2 regions of the Serratia rubidaea genome follow, and region 2 is predicted to be linked to the other one. Evidence: predicted binding sites of a transcription regulator. Region 2 holds the regulator's gene; the other holds the start of a gene.
The links. Region 2 encodes PurR, which represses purine synthesis genes. Its sites were predicted from a motif close to CANGCAAACGTTTGCNTG; they were not measured.
Positions count from the first base shown of each region.

Region 1: guaB (IMP dehydrogenase) is a predicted target of PurR. The motif match lies at 3,004-3,021, and genes of this name have one in related genera.

Region 1 covers NZ_CP065640.1:192,704-200,398, forward strand. Annotated here, with positions in the region: gene guaA (glutamine-hydrolyzing GMP synthase) at 1-1,357, opposite strand, end outside; gene guaB (IMP dehydrogenase) at 1,480-2,943, opposite strand; gene xseA (exodeoxyribonuclease VII large subunit) at 3,113-4,489, shown strand; gene I6G83_RS00895 (glycoside hydrolase family 31 protein) at 4,524-6,887, opposite strand; gene I6G83_RS00900 (MFS transporter) at 6,899-7,695, opposite strand, start outside.
Region 2 covers NZ_CP065640.1:3,735,485-3,743,179, forward strand. Annotated here, with positions in the region: gene I6G83_RS17515 (riboflavin synthase) at 166-819, shown strand; gene I6G83_RS17520 (I78 family peptidase inhibitor) at 862-1,158, shown strand; gene cfa (cyclopropane fatty acyl phospholipid synthase) at 1,396-2,547, opposite strand; gene punC (purine nucleoside transporter PunC) at 2,890-4,095, opposite strand; gene punR (DNA-binding transcriptional activator PunR) at 4,217-5,143, shown strand; gene purR (HTH-type transcriptional repressor PurR) at 5,163-6,188, opposite strand; gene cydH (cytochrome bd-I oxidase subunit CydH) at 6,574-6,663, shown strand; gene sodB (superoxide dismutase [Fe]) at 6,731-7,309, opposite strand; gene I6G83_RS17555 (C40 family peptidase) at 7,676-7,695, opposite strand, start outside.

The DNA.
Region 1 (7,695 bases), 1.5 Mb from region 2:
GCAGGAACACGGTGAACGCCTGGCTGACCTTGTTGTACAGGTCGGCTTTATGCAGCTCTTCGATAAAGATGGCGTCGGCGCGGCGCAGCAGGTCGCAGTACTCTTTCTTCACTTCGCCCAGCACGCGCACGCCCAGACCCGGCCCCGGGAACGGGTGACGGTACAGCATGTCGTACGGCAGGCCCAGCTCCAGACCGATTTTGCGCACTTCGTCTTTAAACAGCTCACGCAGCGGTTCAACCAGACCCATCTTCATCTCTTTCGGCAGGCCGCCCACGTTGTGGTGCGACTTGATCACGTGCGCTTTGCCGGTGGCGGAAGCGGCGGATTCGATCACGTCAGGGTAGATGGTGCCCTGCGCCAGCCATTTCACGTCGTCCAGCTTCAGCGCTTCTTCGTCGAACACTTCAACGAACACGCGGCCGATGATTTTACGCTTCGCTTCTGGATCGTTCTCGCCTTTCAGCGCGTCCAGGAAGCGCTGCTCGCCTTCCACATGAACGATGTTCAGGCCGAAGTGGTCGCCGAACATCTCCATCACCTGCTTGGCTTCGTTCAGGCGCAGCAGGCCGTTGTCAACGAAGACGCAGGTCAGGCGCTTGCCGATGGCGCGGTGCAGCAGCATCGCGGTAACGGAAGAGTCCACGCCGCCGGACAGGCCGAGGATCACCTGGTCTTCACCCACCTGCTCGCGGATGCGTTCAACCGCATCTTCGATGATGGTGGCCGGGGTCCACAGCGCTTCACACTGGCAGATATCCAGGACAAAACGTTCCAGCATACGCTGGCCCTGACGGGTGTGGGTCACTTCCGGGTGGAACTGCACGCCGTAGAAGCGTTTTTCTTCGTTGGCCATAATGGCGAACGGGCAGGTGTCGGTGCTGGCGACGGTGACAAAATCAGACGGGATGGCGGTGACTTTGTCGCCGTGGCTCATCCACACGTCCAGCAGCGGTTTGCCTGCCGGGCTAATGGCGTCTTCAATGTCGCGGATCAGCGCGCTTTCGGTGGTCACTTCCACCTGTGCATAGCCGAACTCACGCTCGCTGGAGCCCTGTACCTGGCCGCCCAGCTGCATCGCCATGGTCTGCATGCCGTAGCACACGCCCAGCACCGGTACGCCGGCGTTGAAGACGTATTCCGGCGCGCGCGGGCTGTTGTGTTCGGTGGTGCTTTCCGGACCGCCGGACAGGATGATGCCGCTCGGGTTGAATTCGCGGATCTGCTCTTCGCTGACGTCCCAGGCCCACAGTTCACAGTAAACGCCGATTTCGCGCACGCGACGGGCTACCAGTTGGGTGTACTGCGAACCGAAGTCCAGAATAAGAATGCGATGCTTATGAATATTTTGTGTCATGTGAGGCGAATTCCAGCAACAAAAGGAGAAAAAACAACAATAAGCGCGTGGTGATGGCCCCGCTCTGCGGGGCCAGCGACGTGGCACGCCACGCCGCTACGCATAAACATCTCTGCCGTGGGTTAGCCCATACGGTAGTTTGGCGACTCTTTGGTGATGGTCACATCGTGCACGTGGCTTTCCTGGATGCCGGCGCCGCTGATGCGCACGAATTCCGCCTTGGTGCGCAGTTCGTCGATGGTGCCGCAGCCGGTCAGACCCATGCAGGAGCGCAGGCCGCCCATCTGCTGGTGTACGATGGCCTTCAGCATGCCTTTGTACGCCACGCGGCCTTCGATGCCTTCCGGCACCAGTTTGTCCGCCGCGTTGTCGGTCTGGAAGTAACGGTCAGAAGAGCCTTTGGACATCGCGCCCAGCGAGCCCATACCGCGGTAGGATTTGAATGAACGGCCCTGATACAGCTCGATTTCACCCGGAGATTCTTCGGTGCCCGCCAGCATGGAGCCGACCATCACGCAGGATGCGCCCGCCGCGATCGCCTTGGCGATATCGCCGGAGAAGCGGATGCCGCCGTCGGCGATAACCGGGATGCCGGTGCCTTCCAGCGCTGCAACCGCATCGGAGATGGCGGTGATTTGCGGCACGCCGACGCCGGTCACGATACGGGTGGTGCAGATAGAGCCAGGGCCGATGCCCACTTTCACCGCGCTGACGCCGGCTTCAACCAGCGCTTTGGCGCCGGCTGCGGTCGCGACGTTGCCGCCGACGATTTGCAGATCCGGGTATTTGGCGCGGGTTTCGCGAATACGCTGCAGCACGCCTTCAGAGTGGCCGTGGGAGGAGTCGATCAGCAGTACGTCAACGCCTGCCGCAACCAGCGCGTCAACGCGCTCTTCGTTGCCGGCGCCGGCGCCGACCGCCGCGCCGACGCGCAGGCGACCCTGCTCATCTTTACAGGCGTTAGGCTTACGTTCGGCTTTCTGGAAATCTTTTACGGTGATCATGCCGAGCAGGTGGAAACTTTCGTCAACCACCAGCGCTTTCTCAACGCGCTTCTCGTGCATTTTTTGCAGCACCACTTCACGCGCTTCGCCCTCTTTCACCGTCACCAGACGATCTTTCGGCGTCATAACCGCGGTCACCGCCTGGTTCAGGTCGGTCACAAAGCGCACGTCGCGGCCGGTGATAATGCCGACCAGCTCATTGTCTTCGGTCACGACCGGGTAGCCGGCAAAGCCGTTGCGTTCGGTCAGTTCTTTGACTTCTTTCAGCGTGGTGGACGGGGTTACGGTCTGCGGGTCGGTCACTACGCCGCTTTCATGTTTCTTCACGCGGCTGACTTCTTCAGCCTGACGCTCAATAGACATGTTTTTGTGGATGAAGCCAAGGCCGCCTTCCTGCGCCAGCGCGATGGCCAGGCCGGATTCGGTGACGGTATCCATCGCTGCGGACAGCATAGGGATATTCAGGCGGATAGTTTTGGTCAGCTGAGTGCCTAATTCTGCGGTGTTCGGCAGAACGGTGGAGTGGGCTGGAACCAGGAGAACGTCGTCAAACGTCAGAGCTTCTTTAGCGATACGTAGCATGGGCAATATCTCACCAGGGTGGATGCGGAAAAGATAAAATATTGCCGCGGCATTATACAGAGCGGAATCGGTTGCCTCCAGCACTTTCTTACAAAAACTCTTGATTAGCTGTTTGAGGCATGTAGTATCAGTCAATTAAGTGGTTGTTTTGAAATTTGATCTGGGTCACATGTCGCTACCTACCGCACCGTCCATTTTTACCGTAAGCCGCCTGAATCAGACGGTTAAACAGCTCCTGGAAATGGAGATGGGGCAGATTTGGCTCTCCGCCGAGATCTCAAACTTCTCCCAGCCCGCTTCCGGCCACTGGTATTTCACGCTGAAAGACGACCGCGCGCAGGTACGCTGCGCGATGTTCCGCAACAGCAACCGCCGCGTCAATTTCCGCCCGCAAAACGGCCAGCAGGTGCTGGTGCGCGCCAGCATCACGCTGTATGAGCCGCGCGGCGACTATCAGCTGATCGCCGAAAACATGCAGCCGGCAGGCGACGGCCTGCTGCAGCAGCAGTTTGAACAGCTCAAGCAGCAGCTGGCGGCCGAAGGGCTGTTCGACCAGCAGTTTAAACAGCCGCTGCCCAGCCCGGCCAAACGCCTTGGCGTGATCACCTCCGCCAGCGGCGCCGCGCTGCACGATATTCTGCAGGTGCTGCAGCGCCGCGATCCGTCGCTGCCGATCGTCATCTACCCCACCTCGGTGCAGGGCGCGGACGCGCCGCTGCAAATCGTCCGGGCGATTGAAGCCGCCAACCGACGCGATGAGTGCGACGTGCTGATCGTCGGCCGCGGCGGCGGCTCGCTGGAAGATCTGTGGAGCTTTAACGACGAACGCGTGGCGCGGGCGATCTTCGCCAGCCATATTCCAGTAGTCAGCGCCGTCGGCCATGAAACCGACGTCACCATCGCCGACTTCGTCGCCGACCTGCGCGCCCCTACCCCTTCCGCCGCCGCCGAACTGGTCAGCCGCAATCAGCTGGAGCTGCTGCGCCAGCTGCAGTCGCAGCAGCAGCGGCTGGAAATGGCGATGGACTACTATCTGGCGCAGCGCCAGCAGCAGTTCAGCCGCCTGCACCACCGTCTGCAGCAACAGCATCCGCACCTGCGGCTGGCGCGTCAGCAGACGCTGCTGTTCAAGCTGCAGCGCCGGCTGGAAGAAGGCATGCAGCATCAGCTGCGCCACAGCGAACGCCGCAGCGAACGCCTGCAGCAGCGCCTGAATCAGGTGCAGCCGCTGGGGCGCATTCACCGCGGCCAGCAGCGCATTCAGCAGCAGGAATACCGGCTGCAGCAGGCGCTGGAGCGTCAGTTGAACGGCTACCGTCAGCGCTTCGGCGTCGCCTGCAGCCAGCTGGAAGCGGTCAGCCCGCTGGCAACGCTGGCGCGCGGCTACAGCGTGACGCAAACCCCGCGCGGCGAAGTGCTGAAAACCACCAAACAGGCGCAGGTGGGCGAGATCCTGAAAACCCGTCTGCAGGACGGCTGGCTGGAAAGCGAAGTGAAAACCATCAGTAAGGTGAAAAAGCCGCGCAAGAAGCGCGCGGCGGAATAGTCATCAGCGGGCGCCGTCACGGCGCCCGTTTTATTTAGTCCAGCGTATAACCGCTCGCCCGCTCGCCGTTGATCCACAGTTCGCGCGTTTCCGCCGCCGGCAGCGTCACCGCCAGCTGCCGCCACGCCGGACGGAAATCCCCTTCACAACTCACCGTCAGCGTAATGCGCTGCGCGTCGCAGCGCATGCGCCAGCGCAGCCACAGCGCGCCGCCCTGCCGCCAGGCGTCGCTCTCGCCGTCGTCTTCATACAGCAGCCCCGAGCTTTCCCCCTGCTGCAGCGGGAACAGCTTGAGTTCGCGCTGGTCATCCGCCGCCACGTCAACGTGCGCCAGACGGCGCGAAAGCGGCAGAGCGGCACCGGCCCGCACCAGCAGCGGCAAACGCTCCAGCGGCGCCGGCAGCGTTACGCTCTGCCCGCCGCTGAACCACTGCCCGCTGTAGAAGCAGTACCAGCCCATCTGGTTATCCGGCAGGTACACCGTACGCTCACGCTGCTCCGGCTCCACCACGCTGGCCACCAGCAGATCGCGCCCCAGCATAAAGTCGTCGTTCTCACACCAGACGCGGCTGTCCTGCTCATGATCCAGGAAGGTCGGCCGCAGCATCGGCTCATCTTCGGCGCAGGCCTGCCACAGCAGCGTATACAGATACGGCATCAGCCGATAGCGCAGGTTGATCGCCTGACGGATCATCGGCGTCGCCGCCGGATACATCCAGGGTTCATTCACCGTGGCGTCGTCGTTCCAGGAGTGGATGGTAAAGCGCGGATGCATCACGCCGTTCTGCACCCAACGCACCAGCAGCTCGGCGTCCGGCTTGTCGCCGGAGAAGCCGCCGACGTCATGGCCGACGTTATACAGGCCGGACAGGCTCATCCCCAGGCCCATGCGGATGTTGTAGCGCAGCGTCTGCCAGCTGGTGCGGTTATCGCCGCTCCAGGTCTGCACATAGCGCTGCATGCCGGCGCAGCCGGAGCGGGAGATCAGGTACGGCCGCAGGCCGGGCGCAAAGCGCTGTTGGGCCTCCATCGAGGCGCGCATCATCAGCAGCGGCATCACCGGGCGGATATGCTTGATGGCGATCGGCCGGCCAAACCCGTGGCAGCGCGCTTCACCGTCCCACACTTCGTATTCGTTGTTGTCGTTCCAGGTAGAATCAATGCCCATCTCCAGCAACTGCTGCGTCACGCCCTGCTGCCACCAGCGCACCGTCGCCGGGTTGGTAAAATCGAGGTGCGAGCCTTCGTCATCCCAGAAGCTTGAGCGTTCAGGCGCGTCGCTTTGTGAATCGCGGATAAACAGCCCCTGCTCCGCCACCGCGGCGTACTGCGGGTGGTCCTGCAGCAGGCAGGGTTTGATATTCGCCGCCAGCTTCAGCCCCGCCTGATGAAACGCCGCGCTCAGCGCCTTCGGCTGCGGCACCTTGTCGTAGTTCCAGTTGAACACGTAGCGTTTATCGTTAATCGAGGTGTAGCCGGAGGAGAGCTGGAACGAGTCGCAGGGGATCTCATGCTGGCGGCACAGGGCGATAAACTGCTGCAGCTGCTGCTGCGCATCCGGCGCATCGGTGTAATGCATGGTGGAGCCGCTGTAGCCCAGGCTCCACTTCGGCCCGAAGTGGGTTTTACCGGTCAGGCGCAGCAGCGCTTTGGTTACGTCCAGCACCTGCGGCCCGAGGAACAGGTAATAATCCAGATCCCCCGCCTCCGCCTGATAGCGGCGGTAGGCCGGATGGTAGTTATCCAGCTCATTGCCCAGATCCAGCCAGCAGCTGCTCAGGTTGTCGTAGAACAGGCCGAAGCTGACGTCCTCGCGCCGGGTGATGGTAAAGGGAATGTGCTTATACAGCGGATCGGTGCTGGCGGCGTTGTAGCCCATGGCGTCCAGGTTGCGCATCTCAAAACGGCGGCCGCTGCGCTCCAGATCGCCGGATTTCTCCCCCAGCCCGTAATAGCGCTCGCCGCCGAAGCGGCGCTGATAGTGCGCCACGCCGTCGCCGTGCGCATTCAGCAGATAGGCGCTGGTCGGCCGGTCCGCCGCCAGCGGGCGCCACTGCCCGTCGGCGCCGCAATACTCCCACTCCAGCCACAATGGCTGGTGCACCGTCACCCGCAGCGCGGCGCTGGCCACCACCAGCCGCTGGTCATGCTGTTCCAGACGGTAGCCCGGCAGGCCAAAGCCCGCCACGCTGAGGCGGTCGCGCCCTTCCCACGGCACGTCCTGCTGCGGCGCAATGCTCCAGGTGCGGTCCAGCGCCAGCTCGCCGTTGCGTTTCAGCAATACGCGGAACAGATCCTCTTCCAGTACGTAGAGGCAAAACAGGTGCTGTCCATCCACCAGCAGCTCGATGCGGTCGTCATATTGGCCGGCCAGGGTCCAGTTCTTTAGCGTTTTCATAGGCATCCATCTTACGGGTTAAGTGTTTTTTTCTTGCCGCGTTCGGCAATCAGGGCAATCAGGAACAGCGCGCCGATCAGGTCGAAAAAGCCCATCGCCACAAACAACGGGCCAAAACCGACGGTGTCGGACACCGCGCCGATCAGCAGCGTAAACAGGAAGCTGGCGATCCAGGCGCTGGAGCCGCGCATGCCGTTAACCGTCGCCACCTGGTTTCTGTCGAACGACTCCACCACCAGCGCGCTCAGCATGCAGGAGATCACCTGGTGGCCGAAGCCGCCGATCGAAATCAGCAGGATCGCCAGGTAGGGATCTTTGGTGATCGCCACAAACGCCAGCGACACCATCATGAAAGCGCCGGTCACCGAACTGGCGACCACCGAATTCACGCGCGTGCAGCCGAACCATTTGCGGTACAGCGTGGTGAGATAGCCACTGGCGACGCTGCCGATATCCGCCGCCAAGAACGGCAGCCAGGCGAACATGGCGATCTGCTTCAGGTCCATACCGCGTTCGCTGGCCAGATACAGCGGCACCCAGAAGCTGAAGACCGCCCAGGCCGGCTCGGCGAGAAAGGCCGGAATGGCGATGCCGTAGAATTTTTTATTTTTGGCCAGCAGCTTGAGGGATTTAAAGAACGGCAGGCGCGCCAGTTCAGGCTCATTGTCCGCGCCGATCAACGCCAGCTCCTGCTGGCTCAGATTAGGGTGCTGCTGCGGTGCATGGTAGAAGCGCCACCACAGCAGCACCCAGACCATCGCCAGCGCGCCGGAGAACAGAAACGCCCCCTGCCAGCCGAACGAAACGT
Region 2 (7,695 bases):
TTAAGCCACTGGCGCAGTGTAGTGCACAATAGTCGTTAACGGCGCCGTTGTGGGTCTATTTCGTGCGCAGACAGCGATTTTTTACCGCTGCGGGTTTGGTTTTCTCCGCCATCTGGGGCACACTGCCTACCAGCGCTGTATATCAATTTTCAGAAAGAGGCATCCATGTTTACCGGTATCGTACAAGGCATTGCGCCGCTGGTTGCAGTAGAAGAAAAACCCAATTTCCGTACCCACGTGATTGAAATGCCCGACGAGCTGCTGCCCGGCCTGGAGCTGGGGGCGTCGGTGGCGCACAACGGCTGCTGCCTGACCGTTACGGCGGTCGACGGCAACCGCGTCAGCTTCGACCTGATTAAAGAGACCCTGCGCCTGACCAATCTGGGCAGCCTGGCGGTCGGCGACAAGGTCAACGTGGAAAGGGCGGCGAAGTTCAACGATGAGATCGGCGGCCACCTGATGTCCGGCCATATTATCTGCACCGCAGAAATCGCCAAGATCTTTACCTCGGAAAACAACCGTCAGGTCTGGCTGCGCATGCCGAGTGCCGATCTGATGAAGTATGTATTGCACAAGGGCTTTGTCGGTATTGACGGCATCAGCCTGACCATCGGCGAGGTGGTGAACAACCGCTTCTGCGTGCATCTGATCCCGGAAACGCTGGAGCGCACGACGCTGGGCAAAAAACGCCTGGGCGACAAGGTGAATATTGAAATCGATCCGCAAACGCAGGCGGTGGTGGATACCGTAGAGCGCGTCCTGGCCAGCCGAGAAGCGGCGCTGGCGCAGAATCCAGGCGCGGCTACGCCGAACCCCTGAGCGGACGTGACAGGGTTGAACGCAAAAAAAGAGGAGCTAAACGTGAAGTTTTATCGGAAAACGTTGATGTTGGCGGCGCTGATGACGCTGGCTGCCTGTAGCAGTACGTCAGAAAACGGCGCGACGGCGTCGTCGGTCGATGCGGATGACACCTGCGGCGCGTCGCAATATCAAAACTACGTGGGCAAACCGCTCTCTTCACTGGACGGCGTGCAGATCGACGCCCGTCAGGTGCGCACCATTCCTTATAATTCAGCGGTCACCATGGATTTCAACCTGACCCGCCTGAACTTCCTCGGCGATCGGGACGATAAAATCACGCGCGTCTACTGCGGCTGATAGCGGCGCAATGACCTGCGGCCGCGCCAGGACGGGGTGATGGACAATGAATCATCACCTCCGGGCGTTAGGATGACGCCGCGCTGTGAAGACTATCCGTAACCTGCAGGGGTTACGGATTTTTTTATGCCGGCCGTACGCAGCATGTTCGCTAAAATGGGACGGTTACCGACCAAAAAGCCGCAATGAATTGCGGCTTTTCATGATGTCGCCCGGTCATCTGCTGGCTTGCGGCGCTCAGCGCGGGACGCGGATGCCGCCTTCAACGCCTTTCGGGCTGAACAGCACCTGCCACAGCTGAATATCGCGCGAGCGGAAGGCGCCGGCGCAGGCGTTAAGATAGTAGCTGAACATCCGCTCAAAGCGCTCGGAATAGCGTTCGGCCAGCTGCGGCCACGCCTGTTGGAAGCGCTCATACCAGGCCATCAGCGTGCGATCGTAGTCGGCGCCGAAATTATGCCAGTCTTCCATCACGAAGCGGCCTTCGCTGGTCTGGGCAATATGCGCCACGGAGGGCAGGCAGCCGTTAGGGAAGATATATTTATTGATCCACGGATCGACATTCATATCGGTTCTGTTTGAGCCGATGGTATGCAGCAGGAATAAACCGTCGGGTTTTAAATTGCGCTCAACCACCTCGAAATAGGTGCGGTAATTCTTCGGCCCGACGTGTTCAAACATGCCGACCGAGACGATGCGGTCAAACTGCTGATGCAGATCGCGGTAATCCTGCAGCTGAATATCCACGTCCAGCCCGGCGCAGCGCGCCTGCGCCAGTTTCTGCTGCTCGGCGGAAATGGTGACGCCCACCACCGACACGCCGTAATTTTTGGCCGCAAACGCCGACAGCCCGCCCCAGCCGCAGCCAATATCCAGCAGGCGCATGCCCGGCTGTAATTGCAGCTTGTCGCAGATCATGCGCAATTTATTTTCCTGCGCCTGTTCCAGCGTCTCGGCGCTTTTCCAGTAGCCGCAGGAATATTGCATATAAGGATCCAGCATCAGGGTAAATAAATCGTTGCCGAGATCGTAATGCTCTTTCCCCACGATCCACGCGCGTTTTTTGGACTGCAGATTGGTCAGGCGCGCGGCGGCAATGCGCAGCGTGTCTTTAAAATGGTGGGGGAGTTTTCTTTCCAGGCCGGCGGTCAGCACGCGTTGAAAGAAACAGTCCAGCCGCTCGCACTCCCACCAGCCGTCCATATAACTTTCGCCCAGCCCGAGAGAGCCTTCCTGCAGCACGCGTTTAAAAAATTCGGGGTTCTTTACCTGAATATCGAAAGGTCGGGTGCCGTTTATTTCTATATCGGCCATGCTGAGCATTTCATGGGCGATACGATACCATTGGTTATCCTGGATGCTCAGATCTTCTAAACACGATGAACTCATTTAGTTTCTCCATCACCTTTCTTCTGACTTATGGCCACCTAAAAAGCTTAGCCAATTTGGGTAGGCACATACGTATACCTGCGGAAGATTGCACCGCGGCGTCCGATATCCGACATGAACAGAGGAAAATTCAAAAGAGAAGCCCGTACCGGCTGGCAGGGTAAACTCATCAATTAAAGTAAAAAAGTGACGCCATTGGCGACCACGAAACGCCACGGGTTAATACGAGAAATTGCTATGTTATTTTTAGCGCTTTTTTGAGTATAGGCCTGCCGAGACGCTTACTCAACCGTAAATCGTGCTCGGCAGACATGTCATTTAAGTGAATATTATTATGGGTAATTATGACGCAGAGTTAGCATGCTGACGGTGCTCGGCGTCCTGTGGGCGTGCGCCGCTGCCGCGCTGCAGCAGATAGCCGGCGGCGGCCAGGACGACCGTGGCAACCATTACCGTTACCGTCGCCAGCAACGGCTGCGCGATATAGGCGGACACCAGCATACTGGCGACGAAACACAGGCCCAGCTGCAGGGTATTTTGCAGCGCCGCCGCTTTACCGGTGCTTTCCGGGAACGGCGTCAGCGCATTCGCCACCACGATCGGGTAGGTGGCGCCGTTAACCAGCGCCATCAGGCAGAAGGGGATCAGCAGCGTGGTCAGCGTCGGCGTGGTCAGGGTAGCAACCAGATACAGCGCCACCATGCTGACGGCGTACATCACCAGCAGCCACGGCAGCAGCGTATTGCCGTTCGTACGGCTTAATGCGCTGCGGCAGCCGAACCCCCCGAGCAGAAACGCCAGCGTCTGCGGCACGTAACTCAGGCCGATATCGTTCGGAGTGTAGCCCATACTGCCCAGAATAAACGGCGAACCGGTCAGCCAGGCGAAGAAACCGGCTGAGCAGGCGGCGTATACCAGCACGTTGCCGCTGTACAGCGGCGACTTCAGCAGCTGCAGGAAACCGATGCCGGGTGCGGCGCCTTCGTCGGCGCGCGGGCGCGGCTTGTCACGCAGCAGCAGCGTCGGCAGCAGCAACAGCAGCGTGATCGCCAGCAGCACGGCGAAAATGGCGCGCCAGCTCAGATGGTTCAGCAGCCAGGCGCCGACCAGCGGCGCCAGCGCCGGGGAGAGGGCGACCAGCGGCATAATGGTGGCGAACACCTGGTTGGCGCGGCTGCCGGGATAGCGGTCGATGACGATGGCCTGCCAGGTCACCGCGGCGGCGCAGACGCCGACCGCCTGGATAAAGCGCAGCGTCCACAGCTGCAGCGCATTAGTGGCCCACAGCATGCCAAGACAGCCGAGGCCGAACAGCGCCAGGCCAATCAGCAGCACCGGTTTGCGCCCCAGCCGGTCGGACAGCGGGCCCCACAGCAGTTGCGCAAAGGCGAAGCCGGCCAGGAAGATACTCAGGCTGGCGCTGATCGCGCCGGGAGAAATTTGCAGGTCGTGCTGCATCATGCCGAAGGCCGGCAGGTACATATCCGTGGCCAGAAAGCCGAGCATACTCAGGCCGGCCAGATAACACATAAATCCAAAGTTTCGCATAGTCGTTCTCAGTCGTTATTTGTGATGCAGGTTTTCACGCCGCGCAGTGTATCCGGCTGGATCTCTGGTTGTGAAACGGTAATATTTGCATACTGGTTTGAAAAATTTTGCAGGCAAACGCATGTGGTCTGAATATTCTCTGGATGTGGTCGACGCCGTGGCGCGTACCGGCAGTTTCAGCGCGGCGGCGCAGGAGCTGCACCGTGTCCCTTCCGCGGTCAGCTATACCGTGCGCCAGCTGGAGCAGTGGCTGGCGGTGCCGCTGTTTGAGCGGCGCCATCGCGACGTGACGCTGACGCCGGCCGGCGCGCTGTTTGTACAGGAATCGCGCGCTGTTATCAAAAAAATGCTCGACACGCGGCGTCAGTGTCAGCAGGTCGCCAACGGCTGGCGCGGCCAGGTGAAGATCGCCGTCGATCTGATCGTAAAGCCGCAGCGCTGCCGGCAGCTGGTGCTGGATTTTTATCGCCACTTCCCGGACGTTGAACTGCTGCTGCAGCCGGAGGTGTTTAACGGCGTCTGGGATGCGCTGGTGGACGGCCGCGCCGAAATGGCGATCGGCGCCACGCGCGCGGTGCCCACCGGCGGCGGGTTCGCCTTTCGCGATATGGGCTTTATGAACTGGCTGTGCGTGGTCAGCGCCGAGCATCCGCTGGCCGGGCTGAGCGGCGCGCTCAGCGATGAACAGCTGCGCCCCTATCCGGCGCTGCTGCTGGAGGATACCTCGCGCAGCCTGCCCAAACGCGTCACCTGGTCGCTGGATAACCAGCGTCGGCTGGTGGTGCCGGACTGGGTGTCGGCGGTGGATTGCCTGCGCGGCGGCTTATGCGTCGGCATGGCGCCGGCGCACCGGGTGCTGCCGCTGGTGGCGCGTGGTGAGCTGGCGGTGCTGCAGTTACAGGAGCCGTTTCCCCCCAGCGCCTGCTGCCTGACCTGGCAGCAGCCTAACCAGTCGCCGGCCATCGCCTGGCTGCTGGATTATCTGGGGGACAGTGAAACCTTGAATCAGGAGTGGCTGAGTGAGGAGCAGGGGCCGGCGGAGGCGTAAACGCGCCGGCCTGCCGTGCTTAGCGGCGGTAATCGATAAAGGGACCGTCGGCCACGGAACGCCGCTCGATCAGTTTAGGATGCACTTCGATCACCTGCGACTCCTCTCGCTTGCTGATAATACGGTCCAGCAGCATGGTGAAGGCCATTTCACCCAGACGCTCTTTCGGCTGGTGCACCGTGGTCAGGGCCGGGGTGAAGTAGCGCGCGTTGCGCACGTTGTCATAACCGATCACTGAAATATCCTGCGGTACGCGCAGGCCCAGCTCGTCCGCGGCGCAAATGGCGCCCATCGCCATAATATCGCCGCCGCAGAATACCGCCGTCGGGCGGTGCTTTTGCGACAGGATCTGGTGCATCGCCTTATAGCCGGATTCCGGTTCGAAGTCGCCCTGTACGATCCACTCGTTGCGCAACTCAATATTGGCTTCCTGCAGGGCCTTCAGGAAACCCTGATGGCGGCCGCCGCCGGTGTTGCGCGACAGCTGGCCGGGGATGGCGCCGATCTCGCGGTGGCCGCGTTCGATCAGATAGCGGCCCGCCAGATAGCCGCCTTCGAAGGCGTTATCGATAATGGTGTCGGTAAAGTCACTGCGCGCCACGCCCCAGTCCATCACCACCATTGGGATATTGCGGTGGTCTTCCAGCATGCCGAGCAGCTGATCGGGGTATTCGGAACACATCACCAGCAGGCCGTCGACGCGTTTTTGCGCCAGCATCGCCAGATAGGCGCGCTGCTTGTCCAGATTATTGTGCGAGTTGCACAGAATCAGGGTGTAGCCTTTGCTGTAGCAGCTGTTTTCCACCGCCTCAATCACTTCAGCAAAGTAGGGCGCTTCGCTGGAGGTTGCCAGCAGGCCGATGGATTTGGTGTGGTTGACCTTCAGGCTGCGGGCAACCGCGCTCGGCGAATAGTGCAGATCTTTAATGGCTGCCCAGACCGCCGCCTTGGTCTCTTCGGCGACGAAACGGGTCTTATTGATGACGTGGGAAACGGTGGTGGTGGAAACGCCCGCGCGTTTGGCCACATCTTTAATCGTTGCCATGTAAAGATGACTCCTGAACTCACATGTTTGCAGTATGTAAGTATGTTGTTAATCGTTTGCCTGCGTATATCCTGCTCCAAAATCTCGAAAACGTAGTTTTTAGTTTGGAAGTCGTAAGCCGCTTGCTTAGTTCGGAGGGGCGCGTGGCCGGTACGCAGCAGTGAACTGCGAATTTTGGCGTATATTGCGCAAAAGTGGAAGAGCAAATCAGCATTATCCGTCGGGAAAGCGGCGAATATTTTAATCTTGGCCCTTTTTTTGCCGCAACATTATCGGGCGTTGCGCAAAATCAATTGGGGATTGCCGCGAACTGTGGGAAAATAATTTGACCCATTAATACTGTGGGCTTTATGCTGGCGTCGAGAAACAGATAAGGGAGTTTCTGATGGAAACCGAGTTAAAATTGTCACTGTTCACCACCGCCTGCGCGCTGGTGATGATTATTGCCTTTAGTTTTATTGCTGCGCTGAACTGATTGTTCGGCGAAATATAAAAAGGCGCAGTAAACACTGCGCCTTTTCTGTTGGCCAGATAACTGACGATTACGCCAGGTTTTCCGCCACGAATGCCCAGTTAACCAACGCCCAGAAGTTTTCCAGGTAGTTAGGACGCGCATTGCGGTAGTCGATGTAGTAAGCGTGTTCCCACACGTCCACGGTCAGCAGCGGTTTGTCGTCACCGGTCAGCGGGGTAGCCGCGTTGGAGGTGTTGACGATCGCCAGCGAGCCGTCGGCCTTTTTCACCAGCCAGGTCCAGCCGGCGCCGAAGTTGCCGACGGCGGATTTGGTGAACTCTTCTTTGAACTTGGCGAAAGAGCCGAAGGACTGGTTGATGGCGTCAGCCACCGCGCCGGTAGGTTCACCGCCGCCCTGAGGCGACAGGCAGTGCCAGTAGAAGGTGTGGTTCCACACCTGCGCCGCGTTGTTGAACACGCCGCCGGTAGAGGTTTTCACGATCTCTTCCAGGGTTTTGCCTTCGAACTCGCTGCCTTTCACCAGGTTGTTCAGGTTTACCACGTAGGTGTTGTGGTGCTTGCCGTAGTGGTATTCCAGCGTTTCAGCGGAAATGTGCGGTTCGAGAGCGTCTTTGGCGTACGGTAATGCAGGTAATTCAAACGACATTGCTTTCTCCTTATTGATATAGCGCCAGATGCCCATGGCCGCCTGCGGGATGTGGTGGTGCGGGTGACCCCTCAGACGAAACCGTGCTGCTTATACCCGTCATACTTCAGGCTGCAGAGACGTTGGCTGCGTTCAGTCATCCCGCAGTAAGTCCTTCGGGATGCCTTCCCTTGCCGCTGTCCGCCACGCGAATTATTGCGGGTATATCCGGGCATCGAGTTGTTATGTTTTTTTTAAGGTTATTAATTCTAACGACTTTCAAAGGGAAGGGAAGGTTTAAAACGTGCTAAGCGTTCAACTGCTTAAAGCGTCGACAGTGACGCCGGCGGGGGATAAATGGCTGAGCCAGGCTCAGCCATGGGGGAACTAACGCACGTTTTTCGGCG